3 regions of the Lysinibacillus phoenicis genome follow, and region 2 is predicted to be linked to each of the others. Evidence: riboswitches for the same ligand, from Rfam matches in the RefSeq annotation. Region 2 holds a riboswitch; each other region holds the start of a gene.
The links. Region 2 has a riboswitch for S-adenosylmethionine ahead of ABC382_RS18200 (bifunctional homocysteine S-methyltransferase/methylenetetrahydrofolate reductase). Riboswitches for the same ligand answer to the same signal wherever they lie in the genome.
Positions count from the first base shown of each region.

Region 1: it holds a riboswitch for S-adenosylmethionine, as region 2 does, so the genes downstream of both, ABC382_RS07095 (YezD family protein) here and ABC382_RS18200 (bifunctional homocysteine S-methyltransferase/methylenetetrahydrofolate reductase) in region 2, are expected to answer to the same signal.
Region 3: it holds a riboswitch for S-adenosylmethionine, as region 2 does, so the genes downstream of both, ABC382_RS02525 (Na+/H+ antiporter NhaC family protein) here and ABC382_RS18200 (bifunctional homocysteine S-methyltransferase/methylenetetrahydrofolate reductase) in region 2, are expected to answer to the same signal.

Region 1 covers NZ_JBDFMP010000002.1:1,112,193-1,116,468, reverse strand. The annotation lists gene ABC382_RS07105 (TetR/AcrR family transcriptional regulator) at 1-126, shown strand, start outside; gene ABC382_RS07100 (DUF418 domain-containing protein) at 119-1,213, shown strand; SAM riboswitch class I at 1,384-1,480, shown strand; gene ABC382_RS07095 (YezD family protein) at 1,550-1,705, shown strand; gene ABC382_RS07090 (flavin reductase family protein) at 1,796-2,281, opposite strand; gene ABC382_RS07085 (VOC family protein) at 2,439-3,224, shown strand; gene ABC382_RS07080 (cold-shock protein) at 3,636-3,836, opposite strand; gene ABC382_RS07075 (formate--tetrahydrofolate ligase) at 4,050-4,276, shown strand, end outside.
Region 2 covers NZ_JBDFMP010000002.1:3,345,086-3,349,361, reverse strand. The annotation lists gene metH (methionine synthase) at 1-590, opposite strand, end outside; gene ABC382_RS18200 (bifunctional homocysteine S-methyltransferase/methylenetetrahydrofolate reductase) at 583-2,430, opposite strand; SAM riboswitch class I at 2,519-2,618, opposite strand; gene ABC382_RS18195 (protoporphyrinogen oxidase) at 2,718-4,112, opposite strand.
Region 3 covers NZ_JBDFMP010000002.1:275,568-279,843, forward strand. The annotation lists gene ABC382_RS02515 (acetoacetate decarboxylase) at 1-38, opposite strand, end outside; gene ABC382_RS02520 (LysR family transcriptional regulator) at 169-1,053, shown strand; SAM riboswitch class I at 1,638-1,745, shown strand; gene ABC382_RS02525 (Na+/H+ antiporter NhaC family protein) at 1,885-3,120, shown strand; gene ABC382_RS02530 (VanZ family protein) at 3,204-4,276, opposite strand, start outside.

The DNA.
Region 1 (4,276 bases), 2.2 Mb from region 2:
GCCCACATGTTAGCCATGCTCTATGATAATATTGGCAATTTTATGTTAACTGGTAGTCAATTGAACTATAAGGCTATTTGGAGGGAGGCAGTACATAGCGTCATTCAAGGGGGAAAAGATGAATAAGCAACTTGGTCATCGTCGTATTGAGGGCTTAGATTTTGCAAGAGCATTAGCAATGTTAGGTATGTTTATTGTAAACTTTGGCGTTATTTCAGGTTCAACTGCCAATGGTTCACAATGGCTCATTCAATTGCAAAGTCTTTTTGAGGGGCGCGCCTCTGCACTATTTGTCATTCTAGCAGGAATAGGGACTGCGCTGATGACGCGGAAAGCAAGGGAAGCAAAGGACCCAATTCTTATTCGCCAAAGTAAGTTAACTTTATGGAAGCGAGCTCTTTTTTTGTTTGTTGTTGGGATGGTTTTATATGTGGTGGGATGGACGGGAGATATTTTACATTATTACGGTGTTTATATGTTTCTTGCAGCTTTGTTGATAGCAACTTCAAAGAAAACCATGCTTTTTACAATTAGTGCGGTGATAATCGTTTCCCAATGGCTACAAATCCAATTCAATTATCTAGTTGGGTGGCATCCAAAATATATTTTATTAGAGTATATAGATTTTTGGACGGTAGAAGGTTTTATGAGAAATTTACTGTTTAATGGCTACCACCCCGTTTTTCCATGGATATCTTTTTTTCTCATTGGGATGATTGTAGGTACCTTAGATTTAACCAATAGGGCATTAAGAAAGAAATTAGTTACGGTAGGTATCTTGTTAGGAGTGATTATAGAAATTTTTTCAAAGGTGATTATTCACTTCTCGACAAAATATTTCTTAGATCATGATAGTGCGTTGTATTTATTTGATACAGGACCAATTCCACCAAATATAATGTATGTTCTATCAAATTCGGCTTCGGCTATTGTGATAATAGTAGGTTGTATGTATTTTGTAGAAACTTTCAAAAATAAAGTAATAGAAGCAATCATTAAAACGGGTCAATTGTCCTTAACACACTATGTTGGCCATGTCTTTATTGGCATCACTGTGTTAGAAGTTTTCGATTTATCGAATAATCTAACAGTCGTTTTTTCAATGCTCTATGCATGTTGTTATTTTTTAGGCTGTGTGTTTTTTTCGATATGGTGGAGGACTATCCATCAACGTGGTCCAATTGAACTCATTTTGAGAAAATGGTCCAATTAAAAAGTTTGAGAGTAGTCATCTATTTACTACTGATTTGGCATAAAATACATTCATATCGACTCATACAAACGTAGAAGATTGATATTACAAAGTATTCAGCTAGGTTTTCTAATATTTTATATTGACATTCGTATAGTAGAATTATAGAATTATTGTCAAGAAACGCAGTACTCTTATCAAGAGAGGTGGAGGGACTTGGCCCAACGAAGCCTCGGCAACCGAAAAGTTAGGTGCCAAATCCAACAGATGGTATCTGAGAGATAGGAGGGGCTATCAATCAGTTTGATGCGTTGGCCTCTTTTGTACAACAAGAATGAAAAAGAAGGGGTGTATCGTATGGCTCAATCAGTAAAGGTAGATGATAAAAAATTAGAGGCAATTGCCAAGGCAATTCAAAATCTTGAATTTGGTGAAGTGCATATTACGATCCAAGATGGTGTTATTGTGCAAATTAATAGGCTTGAAAAACAGAGATTTCCGCAGAAAAAATAACATTGATTTCAGTTGAACGATGTCAAAAGGCCACCAATAAGCATGAAGGATTTCCTTTGCTTACAAGTGGCCCTTTTTTTGTCTAAAAAATTAACTATAAAAGCTTTTTGGTATTTGCCCAATATGACGGCGATGGTATAGTAACGGTTCTTTTTGCCCGTTTGTAATGTCTTGCACATGCCCAATAAAAATGGTATGGTCGCCAGCATCTATTTGCTGAAACGTTTTACATTGTAAAATAGCTGCTGTATCATGTAAAATCGGTAGACCTAAAGATGAAGTGGACCACTGTGCCTGTGCAAAACGATCAGGGATTTTACTGGCAAATAGTGTACATAAATGTTCTTGGTCGCTTGCTAAAATATTGACCGCGAAATGAGAAGCATTCGTAAAATAAGAATGAAGCTGAGAATTTTTATCGAGTGACCACAAAATAAGGAGCGGGTCGATTGAAACAGATGCAAAGGAATTGACGGTTAAGCCTATAGGTTTTGTTTCATGACTTGTTGTGACAACTGTAACGCCTGTAGGGTAATTACCTAATGCCAATTTAAAAGCAGCTACTTGATCTGTCATTCAAATATCACCTCTTTATTAATATAAATTAGTTCACGGAGTAAGTAGGTAAAATGAACTTTTTTTTCATATCCTACTAGTAACTCCTTTTCTTGAGTAAATTTTAAACCAATTAAACATACAGGTAAAGGTAATGGGGAAAGAAAGGGGAATTGCCATGACTTTATATTTTGATCACCTGGTTCACCAAGTGGAATCACCAGAAAATATAAAGGTTTTCTTCAATAAACGAAATGTCCACACAGTGAATGGTGGGCAGCACACGATGTGGGGGACTTATAATACGTTAAGCTACTTTGGCTTAAGCTATATTGAACAAATTGCTATCTATGATCGTGATTTATTTGAGCAGGCGGCACAATACCCATATTCCTTACATTATACGTTTAAACGTGATCAAGAGCGCCAAGGATTTTCACGAATAGCCTTGCGTACCAAAAAAATTGAGGAAGAGGGTCAACGCTTACGAGCATTAGGTTATGATGTATATGGGCCGGATGCTTGCAGTCGAACAAGACCGGATGGCACTGTTGTGAAGTGGAAGCTTCTCCATTTTGGCAAACCAGATCTTCTCATTGATTTTCCATTTTTAATTGAATGGGCAGAGGAAGATGAGGAACGTCTGTCACAATTAGTGACAAGCGGTGCTATTGATACAAAACAAGCGATTACAATGGAATCAATCCAATTGTATGTCAAGGATATACGAAGAACAGTTCGTTTATGGCAGGAGGTATTGCAGCTACCAGAGCCTGTGCAACATGAGCAGTTCATCTCGTTACAGCTCCCGAATATCCGATTGGATTTTTATGAGGAAGAGGTTGCAGTAGCTATGACACTTGGTCATATAAAAGAAGGGCCATTTGGTGTGACATTAAAAGATCCTCATCGAACAAAGGAAACATTAGTATGTCCTGGCGCTTTTTATTGGATTAATCGATAATTACAATATCCACTTCATATGCTGAAATGGATTCAGACTGTAGACAAACTCGATGAATTTTGAGTTTGCCTACAGTCTTTTTTCTTTTACAATGAAATAAAGCTAAGCTATTGATTTCCACAATGGACGGACGCTTTCCGCGGGTGAGGTCGAGCTGCTTCCCTCGCTTCGCTCAGTCCAGGATCTCGACTTTTCCGCTTTTCCCGCAGGAGTGCCGCCCTTCGTTCCGCAGTTTTCTTATAGCTTTTTTGAAATTATTTCAAGTGTAATTCCCTTTTGTCATGCTATATGCTTCACATACTTAGTATCAAATTTGCAAAGGGCCACCATTGGTAATAAAAAAAGCGGATGAAGGAATATTTCATTCCTGCTCCGCTGTCCATTTGGAACTAAGCTAATAGTCCATTACCGTTATAATTTCACAACATTTGATGCTTGAGGTCCACGATTACCCTCTACCACATCAAATGATACCTTTTGACCTTCTTCAAGTGTACGGAAGCCTTCCTCCTGGATGCCCGTAAAATGTACAAATACATCTTCTCCATCATCACATTCAATAAAGCCATAACCCTTTTCATTATTGAACCACTTTACGATCCCCTGTTGCATAAGCATTCGCCTCCAATGCGCTTGAATGTAAAATAAAGTTAAATAAGTTGTGCTCTCATTGAGAAAATGTGAAAAAATTGCATTTTCTCTTAGAACATACATGAATTGAACAAAGATGTCAATTGATTGTCGAAATGCTTGCATATCTGGCTTTCTTTTTTTTCACAATTAAGACTATAATGGAAATGAACAACAAAGAAAGTAGGATGCCAAATGACAACGAAAAATCAACCATTATCAGATTTAGAAATCGCTAGTCAAGCAGTGATCAAACCTATTACGGAAATTGCCAAAGCTGCGGGTATTCCAGAGGATGCTCTTGAGCAGTATGGACGCTACAAAGCAAAGATTGACCCATTAAAAATTACAGCTCAGGGCGAGGATGCAAAAGTAGTATTAGTGTCTGCTATTAGTCCGACCCCAGCAGGTGAAGGAAAGTC
Region 2 (4,276 bases):
TCAATTGTTCCTGAAATCATAACGGGAAGTTCCTTGCCAGTTGCCGCGAAAGCACGTGTTACCCCTAATGTGCCGGCTTTAACATTCAGCATATCCTGACTTGTTTCCAATAACAGCACATCTGCTCCTGCCTCAATTAAGGCCTTCGCTTGGATAAAGAAATTTTCCTCGAGCTCATCAAATGTAATACCGCCAGTTACGGATAATGTTTTTGTTGTTGGTCCCATAGCTCCAGCTACAAATCGCGGCCAATCCGATGTTGTAAATTTATCCACCGCTTGGCGAGCAATTTCAACTGCACGTTTATTAATCTCTTCCGCTTTTGCACCCAGATCGTATTCATTTAACACAAGAGGAGTTCCACCAAATGTATTCGTACAAATGATATCTGCGCCAGCCTCTAAATATTTAAGATGAATTTTCTCTATAACATCAGGTCTAGTAAGCACAAGATTTTCATTACACCCATCGAGCTCCTCTCCACCAAAATCATCTGCCGATAAGTTTTCATTTTGTAGCATTGTTCCCATTGCGCCATCAAGAATTAAAATACGTTTCTCTAATTGCTCTTCAATCAAGTGCTTAGCCATGTATACTTACTCCTTTTTTTTGTTCATCCAATTGCTCAATATATTTCATCAACTCTAGTGTCACATCATAGCGTAAAAAAGGTGTAATAAGGTAAATACCATTAAAATATTGCGCAGCCACCTCTACTAATTCCCTTGCAATGGCAATACCCTCAGCTGTTGCACGTTCTTTATCTTCACCACAAGCCTTCATTCTTGCTAAGGCATCTTCTGATAATTTGATGCCAGGCACCTCGTGGTGTAAAAACTCTGCACTTTTATAACTCGTAACGGGCATAATCCCAATATATATCGGTGCTTGTAGATGCTTTGTTGCCTCGTAAATTTCCACAATTTTTTCCTTCGTATACACTGGCTGTGAAATAAAATAATCTGCACCATGTTCGATTTTCTTTTCTAAACGTGCCACAGCACGGTCTAACACACGAACGTTTGGATTAAATGCAGCAGCCACTGAAAAATTTGCTTTTTTTCGAAGGGGTTTACCAGAGAAAGAGACCCCTTCATTTAACTGCTTAATTAATTGGATTAGCTCCATCGAGGAGACATCATAAACGCTTGTCGCACCTGGGAAGTCCCCAACTTTTGTTGGATCACCCGTAACAGCTAAGACATCATGAATTCCTAAAGCATTTAATCCCATTAAATGTGATTGCAGACCGATTAAATTACGATCTCGACATGTAATATGTGTTAGAGGACGTACGCCATGTGTATTCTTCAACAATGCTCCCATTGCAATATTGCTAATACGAGGAGAGGCTAGAGAATTGTCTGCCATCATGACTACATCTGCGCCAGCATCATACAATTGTTTTGCTCCTACAAGGAATCCATCAATTTCTAAATGTCTAGGTGTATCCAGTTCTACAATGACAGATCGTTCACGTTTTACTTTTTCATGAAGAGGCTCATACTTAGGAGGCTCTGCTTCTCGAACGACCTCAATCTTTTCAGGTTTCGCATGCTTTTCATGAACGGGTGATAACTCCTCTAAATATTTTTTTGCTGCCGCTATATGCTTTGGTGTCGTACCACAGCAGCCCCCAATCAAGCGTACCCCTTGATCACGTAGTTCTACTGCTGCTCGACCAAAATAATCAGCCTCCGATTCATAAACGACACGCCCATCTTCTAAGTCAAGAAGTGAAGCGTTCGGATAAGCTGACATAAATGCCTTTTCAGGAAGTTCTACGCCTTCAAATGCTTGTATTGTATGATGTGGGCCTAGCCGGCAATTGACACCAACGATATCTGCACCAAGTGTTTCTAGCTCATGCAAAACATTATTTAAAGACATTCCATTTTGTAAAACACCAGGCTCATGCATAGATACTTGTGCAATAATTGGTAACATTGTTTTTGCACGTAACATTTTTAATGTTGCAGTTAATTCTTCAAAATCATAATAGGTTTCAAGTAAGAGGCCATCTGGATTTCCTGCAAGTAAAACACTTGCTTGTTCCTCTACAGTCGCTAATATTTCCTCTAGTGTTGCATCACTTTTTCGGATACCACGAATACCTCCTATTGTCCCTAAAACAAATTGACCTCCATCTGCAGCTGCTCGCTTAGCAATTGTAATAGCTGCTTCATTAAATTGTTGAACGCGTGATTCTAATCCATAGCGAGCTAATTTGATGGCATTTGCACCGTACGTATTCGTTTGAATGATGTCAGCACCAGCCGCAATATATTCTCTATGAATCTTTTCAATTAACTCTGGTCTCTGCACATTCATTTCCTCATGGCAATATTCCAATCCATAGCCATAAAGAACTGTGCCTATTGCACCATCCGCCGTCAATACATGCGTGTTTAACTTCTCAAGCAATCCCATAAAACTAGCCTCTCTTCCTATGTCTCTGTATAATAAAAAGCCTTCTTTCATAAAAAAGAAGGCTTTAACGATTCAGCATTGTTGTTCCTTCTCATCTTCGACTCAACGGTCTTCTGGATTTAGCACCTGACAATAAGTTGGTTGCTGAAGCTTCAATGGGCCAGTCCCTCTGCTTCTCTTGATAAGAATTAAGTATGAATTTTTTAAATAATTAAAAGAATCATATCGTTTACTGACGAATGAGTCAAGAGTATTTCACGTAACAAAGTAATTTTTAACTTAAAATCTTAGAAACTGGATAGTTCCTCTGCAAGCTCCTCACCAATTTTTTTCCCATTTTGAATGCAAGCTCCGATACCTACACCAAAATATGAACAGCCTGCTATAGCTAAATTTGGATAGTTTTTGTTCAGTTCCTGAAGCAACCCTTGTAACGCTTCTCTGTGAGCTAAGTCGTATTTAGGCATTTGATCAATCCATTTTGTTACATTTACTACGGTTGGATCCTCTTCTATTCCCAAGCTCTTTCGAACATCCTCTAAAGCAACGGTTGCCAATTCTTCATCAGTCATGGCACGTAGTTGTTCATACGCTGGGTTAATACTCTTATAGAAGAGTCGTACAAGTAATTTATTGTCTCTCGATGTATGCTTCCATTTACGACTTGTCCAAGTTACTGCATTACAAGTAACGTTAGAATTATGAGAGACAATATAGCCCGTTCCATCTGCTGGCAATTTCGCGTCTGGTACATCGAAGCCTAAGTATATGGTAATGGCTGACGCAGTAGTAAATTGATTAAAATAACAGTTTAATGATTCGTCCTTCATGAGGCTTTGAACAGCTTCATTCGGTAGTGCAAGCACAACATAATCTGCTCCGATATTTTCACCATTTGCTAATGAAATTGTATAGCGGTCTTTCTGTTTTTGAACATGTAAAGTAGCGACACCCTTGATAATTTCAACATTGGTTAATGTTTGCTCAAGTCGATCGATTAAAGAAGTTAAACCATTTTTAAATGATATAAATTTTTTATTGGCAGCTTTAACAAATTGCTCACGGTTCGCATCAAAACCTTTAATGATACTTCCATAATCATTCTTATAATCAATTAAATACGGTAAAGTAGAAGCAATTGAAAGCTGATGTAAATCACCTGAATACACACCTGCTAGAACTGGTGCAATTTGGTTTTTTACTAGTTCCTCTCCTAAATAGTAGGTTAAGAACTCGCCAATTGAACTTTCCTTTGTAAAGCCTTTGTTTGGTAATGTCAAATCCTTTAATGCTTCCTGCTTTCCTTGCTCTGATATTAATGTGCTTTCCTCTAAGGATGCCAAGCTCATTGGAATACCAAATGTAGAATCAGCTGGAATAGCATGTAGTTCATTATTTGTGTAAATATAAGAAATGCCGGTTTCGTTATAAACTAGATTATCTTCAAAATCAAGCTCCTGCACTAGCTCCATAACACCTTTATGGCGAGCGACAATAGAATCAGCACCTGTTTCCATAATAAATCCTTCTTCATATGCCGAATGTAACTTACCACCTAGATATGTATTTTTCTCTACAAGTACTAGACGAACATCTAGATTATTCTCCTTCACTTGACGTTGTAAGTAATGCATTGTGCATAATCCTGTAATTCCGCCACCTAATACAACAACTGTTTTCATATAAACCGCCCCTATTATTAGTTCTTTCTACAGTATAAACCTATTTTCATTGAAAATTGCATTCAACCCTTTACAAATTTAGCAAAAATAGAGCTATCCCTTTAGGAGATAGCTCTAGCCAACATATATATTAATAGGTACTATAGTGTTAATTACGCCTAATA
Region 3 (4,276 bases), 3.1 Mb from region 2:
GGTGTTGTGAATTGTCTCATTACTTCATCTTTTCTCATGAAAAACCACCATTCTTTCAACTTTGTCTTCTTACAATAACTACTTTAATGCGGATTTTACATTGCGTCTAATACATAATAAAATATAAATATATTTATTTAGATAAATGAATTAGGGGGCTTAAGCGAAATGGAACTTTTACAATTGAAGTATTTTCAAACAGTAGCAAATACAGAGCATATTTCGAAGGCGGCTCAACAGTTAAATATTGCACAGCCATCCTTAAGTTTGACTATAAAACGTCTGGAGGATGAACTAGGCACAAAATTATTTCATAGAAAAGGAAGAAATATTGAATTAAGTGCTGCAGGACAGATTATGCTCAAGCATGTTAATAAGGTATTTATCGAACTAGAAAATGCAAAAATGGATATTCAATCACTTGATGAAATCAATGCTCGTACAGTTAAAATAGCCATATCAAATACACGATTTCTCGTTGGACTAATTAGTCAATATATTAATGATTTTCCTCATGCCAAAATTCAACAGGGAATTGAGACAAGGGATGATATACGTATAAATTTAAAGAGAGGGGATATTGATCTGGGCATAGCAGGCCCTCCAATCATTGATGAAGAAATTGAAACCTGTGTGCTTGTGGCAGAGGATGTAGTACTTGTGTTGCCTTCTAATCACCCATTGGCTGGTCAGTCAGAGGTTGCTCTAGCTAAGTTTGCAAATGAATCCTTTATTTCCTTAGCCAACAATGCAGAATATAGTCGTTTTACAACGTCACTTTGTGAAAGAGCGGGATTTATGCCTATCAAAAACTATGAAGTAGATTCAACCCTTCTGGCAGAAATTATCCAGCTGGAACAGGGTGTAGCCTTGTTGCCCATATCGGTTTGTAGAAAGTTTAATTTACATTTTGTAAAAATAGCTAATATGAATCCAACGTATACAGTAGGTCTGTCCTGGGTAAAAAATTCCATTTCGTCAGCTGCCGTTCAACAGTTACGGGACTTTATTATTACTTACTTTAACGAAAATAATGAGCACTACAAAATTTAATACCTTTGAAACGGGTTCCTGAAATGCTCGAAAAAACATAAAAATTCCCTAAAATTTTGTTGGAAAATATTTTAACTTGTTCATTGCCTCAACTTAGCGTAGTATTATAACGAATCAAAACTAAGTAAGTTAGTAAGATTCACTTTCACAATAAAACCAGGCGTTCTTCTTAGAAGAGCACCTGGTTTTTTGTTAGTTGCACAATAAGCTACTTGGGATTATATTCTATTATTTAGCAGGCAAATACCCGCGGAGTAAGGTGAAATACTCGCGAAGCAAGGCGAAATACCCGCGGAGTAAGGTGAAATACCCGCGAAGCAAGGCGAAATACCCGCGGAGCAAGGCTGAATACCCGAGGAGTAAGGTGAAATAACCGCGAAGCAGGATGAATACCCGAGGAGCAAGATGGAATATCCGCTATCGGCGTTATTCAGTAATACACAAAATCAGCTACAATAAGCAGATTTCTTCTAAGATTAATCGGAAAATCTATGTACGTATAGAAGTTAAAGAAAAAACTTGTTGCAAATATTAATTTTTTATTTTAATCTTTTAATATTGTGTCAAAAAAATAATATTTTTTCTTCTTATCAAGAGAGATGGAGGGACTGGCCCGATGAAATCTCGGCAGCGGAACTTAGTCATTAAGTTACTGTGCCAAATCCAGCAAGAAATGACTTGATAGATAAGAGGTGTATTTTCAATATAAGGCCTCTTCTTGTTCATTCAAGATGAGGCCTTTTTTTATGGAAAAAGGCTGATTTTAATTTTTTTGGAGGTAAAACAGTGAAGAAAGAGAATCCATGGGCGCTGATCCCATTTGTTGTTTTTATGATATTATTTATTGGTTCTGGGGTTATTACAGGTGATTTTTATGCCTTTCCTGTCATTGTTGCTATCACCATTGCAGGTGCTGTGGCTCTAGCCATGAATCGAAAAGAATCGTTTACGAAAAAAGTTGATATTTTTTGTCAAGGTGCAGGGAATTTAAATGTCATGATGATGGTTATTATTTTTCTCTTGGCTGGGGCCTTTTCAGAGGTTGCAAAAGGTATGGGGGCAGTAGATTCCACTGTTAACTTTGCTTTATCGGTCGTTCCGCAAAACTTACTGGTTGTGGGCTTGTTCATCATTGCCTGTTTTATTTCCCTCTCAATGGGTACATCCGTGGGAACGATTGTTGCATTAGCTCCAATAGGCGTTGGAATAAGTGATCTTACAGACCTTTCTATTGCTTTAGTGATGGCAGCTGTTGTTGGTGGCTCCATGTTTGGTGATAATTTATCCTTTATTTCAGATACAACCATTACTGCCGTACGTTCACAAGGCGCACAAATGAAGGATAAGTTTAAGGTTAATTTTTGGATTGTATTGCCAGCAGCTATTGTAACGAGCATTATTTTAGCAATCATTTCAATGGGTGAAACAGCACAAGTGGCGCATGTAAGCTATAGTTGGGTTAAAATTGTACCATATGTTTTAGTGATCATTTTAGCGTTATCTGGGATGAATGTTTTCCTTGTGCTGGCATTAGGGATTGTCCTTGCAGGTGCTGTTGGCTTAGTAGATGGTAGCTATCACTTGATGAGCCTTCTGCAAACGATTGGAGAAGGCATGTCCGGTATGTATGAAATCGCCTTTCTTGCCATATTAATAGCTGGAATGGTAGAGGTTATTAAGTTTAATGGAGGCATTGACTTTTTGCTGCACCTTGCGACAAGTAGAATTAAATCGAAAAAGGGTGCTGAATTCGGCATTGCTAGCCTTGTGGGTTTAACGAATTTATCTACTGCTAATAATACAATTGCGATATTAATTGCTGGGCCACTTGCCAAAAATATTGCTGAACAATATGACATTGAGCCAAGAAAATCCGCAAGTATATTAGATATTTTCTCCTGTACAGTCCAAGGGCTTCTGCCGTATGGGGCTCAATTCCTTGCTGCCGCAAGCGTGGCCAAAATATCACCAGTAAGTATGCTGCAATACTCGATCTATCCCATTCTTATTGGTATTTGCGGAATGATAGCTATTTCTATTGGATACCCTTCAAAAAAGAAAGCCTAAAGCTCAAATAAGACCAGCAAAGCAAAATTTTAGCTTAGCTGGTCTTTTTCATCTCTTAAAGTAATGTTTTAGATTTAGAAGGATTACTTTCTTGCCTGTATTAGTGTAAACCAGTTGTTTCCGTTTAATGTTCCAGAAACGTTGTATACTGGCTGATAGAAACCTTTTGTGTCATACATATACGTTAGCTCGATTAATTCAATTTCAAGCTGATCGTCTTTTTTTAGAACCAGCTCTTCTTCTGTAACGAGTGCATTATACTTTATTTGAGGAAATTCTCCATTCTTTATTTGCTCATATACTTCAGCAGGGGAGAAGATATCTACTTCCCGTGTAAATTGATTTCTTTGAACATTATAGGCTAATGAATATGCACGTCCATCTTGTGTAAGATCAAGAACTACATCCCCATACCAATAGTCGACATTTAAATCGGGACGATCTGGAAGATTCCATTCAAATTCCCCGTTTTCCAGTACAGAAAACTCTGCTTCTTGAGGGAGGATAGAAAGTTCGTCCATCAATGCCTTCGCCTTATCAATCAAGTGTTCCTGACCAGTCGATGTCGCTTGCTGCGAATAATTATTCGCTGTTAACGACCAATTTCCCATTGAACTTATAAATAATGTATATTGCATACCTGCTTTGTCTTGCAATAAAATTTCTTTGTCTTCTTTATAATTCTTTGTACTCAACTCCGATAACCCTAATTTATCTTGCAACAATGTTTCAACTTCTTCATTATGAATAATTTTTTTATAAACGGGCGCAACAGTAGGGTTTGAGTCTAATTGCAATGAAGTAGATATATGAACACCTGACATATTGGATTTTGTATAAGCGTTTATTGGCAGATGTCCAAATTCTTGTTGAGCATATACCAATGACATCCCAATAAAAATCAATCCCATGATAAGAGGGATAGCCAAAGTTCCAACAAGACTTTTTATTTTTACTTTTTTGTGATGAACAATAGAAGCCCCTAGTCTGTATAATTGGTATCCGATAACCCCACCAAGTGAGTTGTTGAATAAGTCATCAAGCTCGAAAATCCCTGCTCCTGTAAGTGTTTGGTATGTTTCAATTGAAAGTGTAGCACATACGACTACAAGGAAAAGCCTCTTAAAAGCTTTAAATTTAGAGAAAAGTAAGGGTA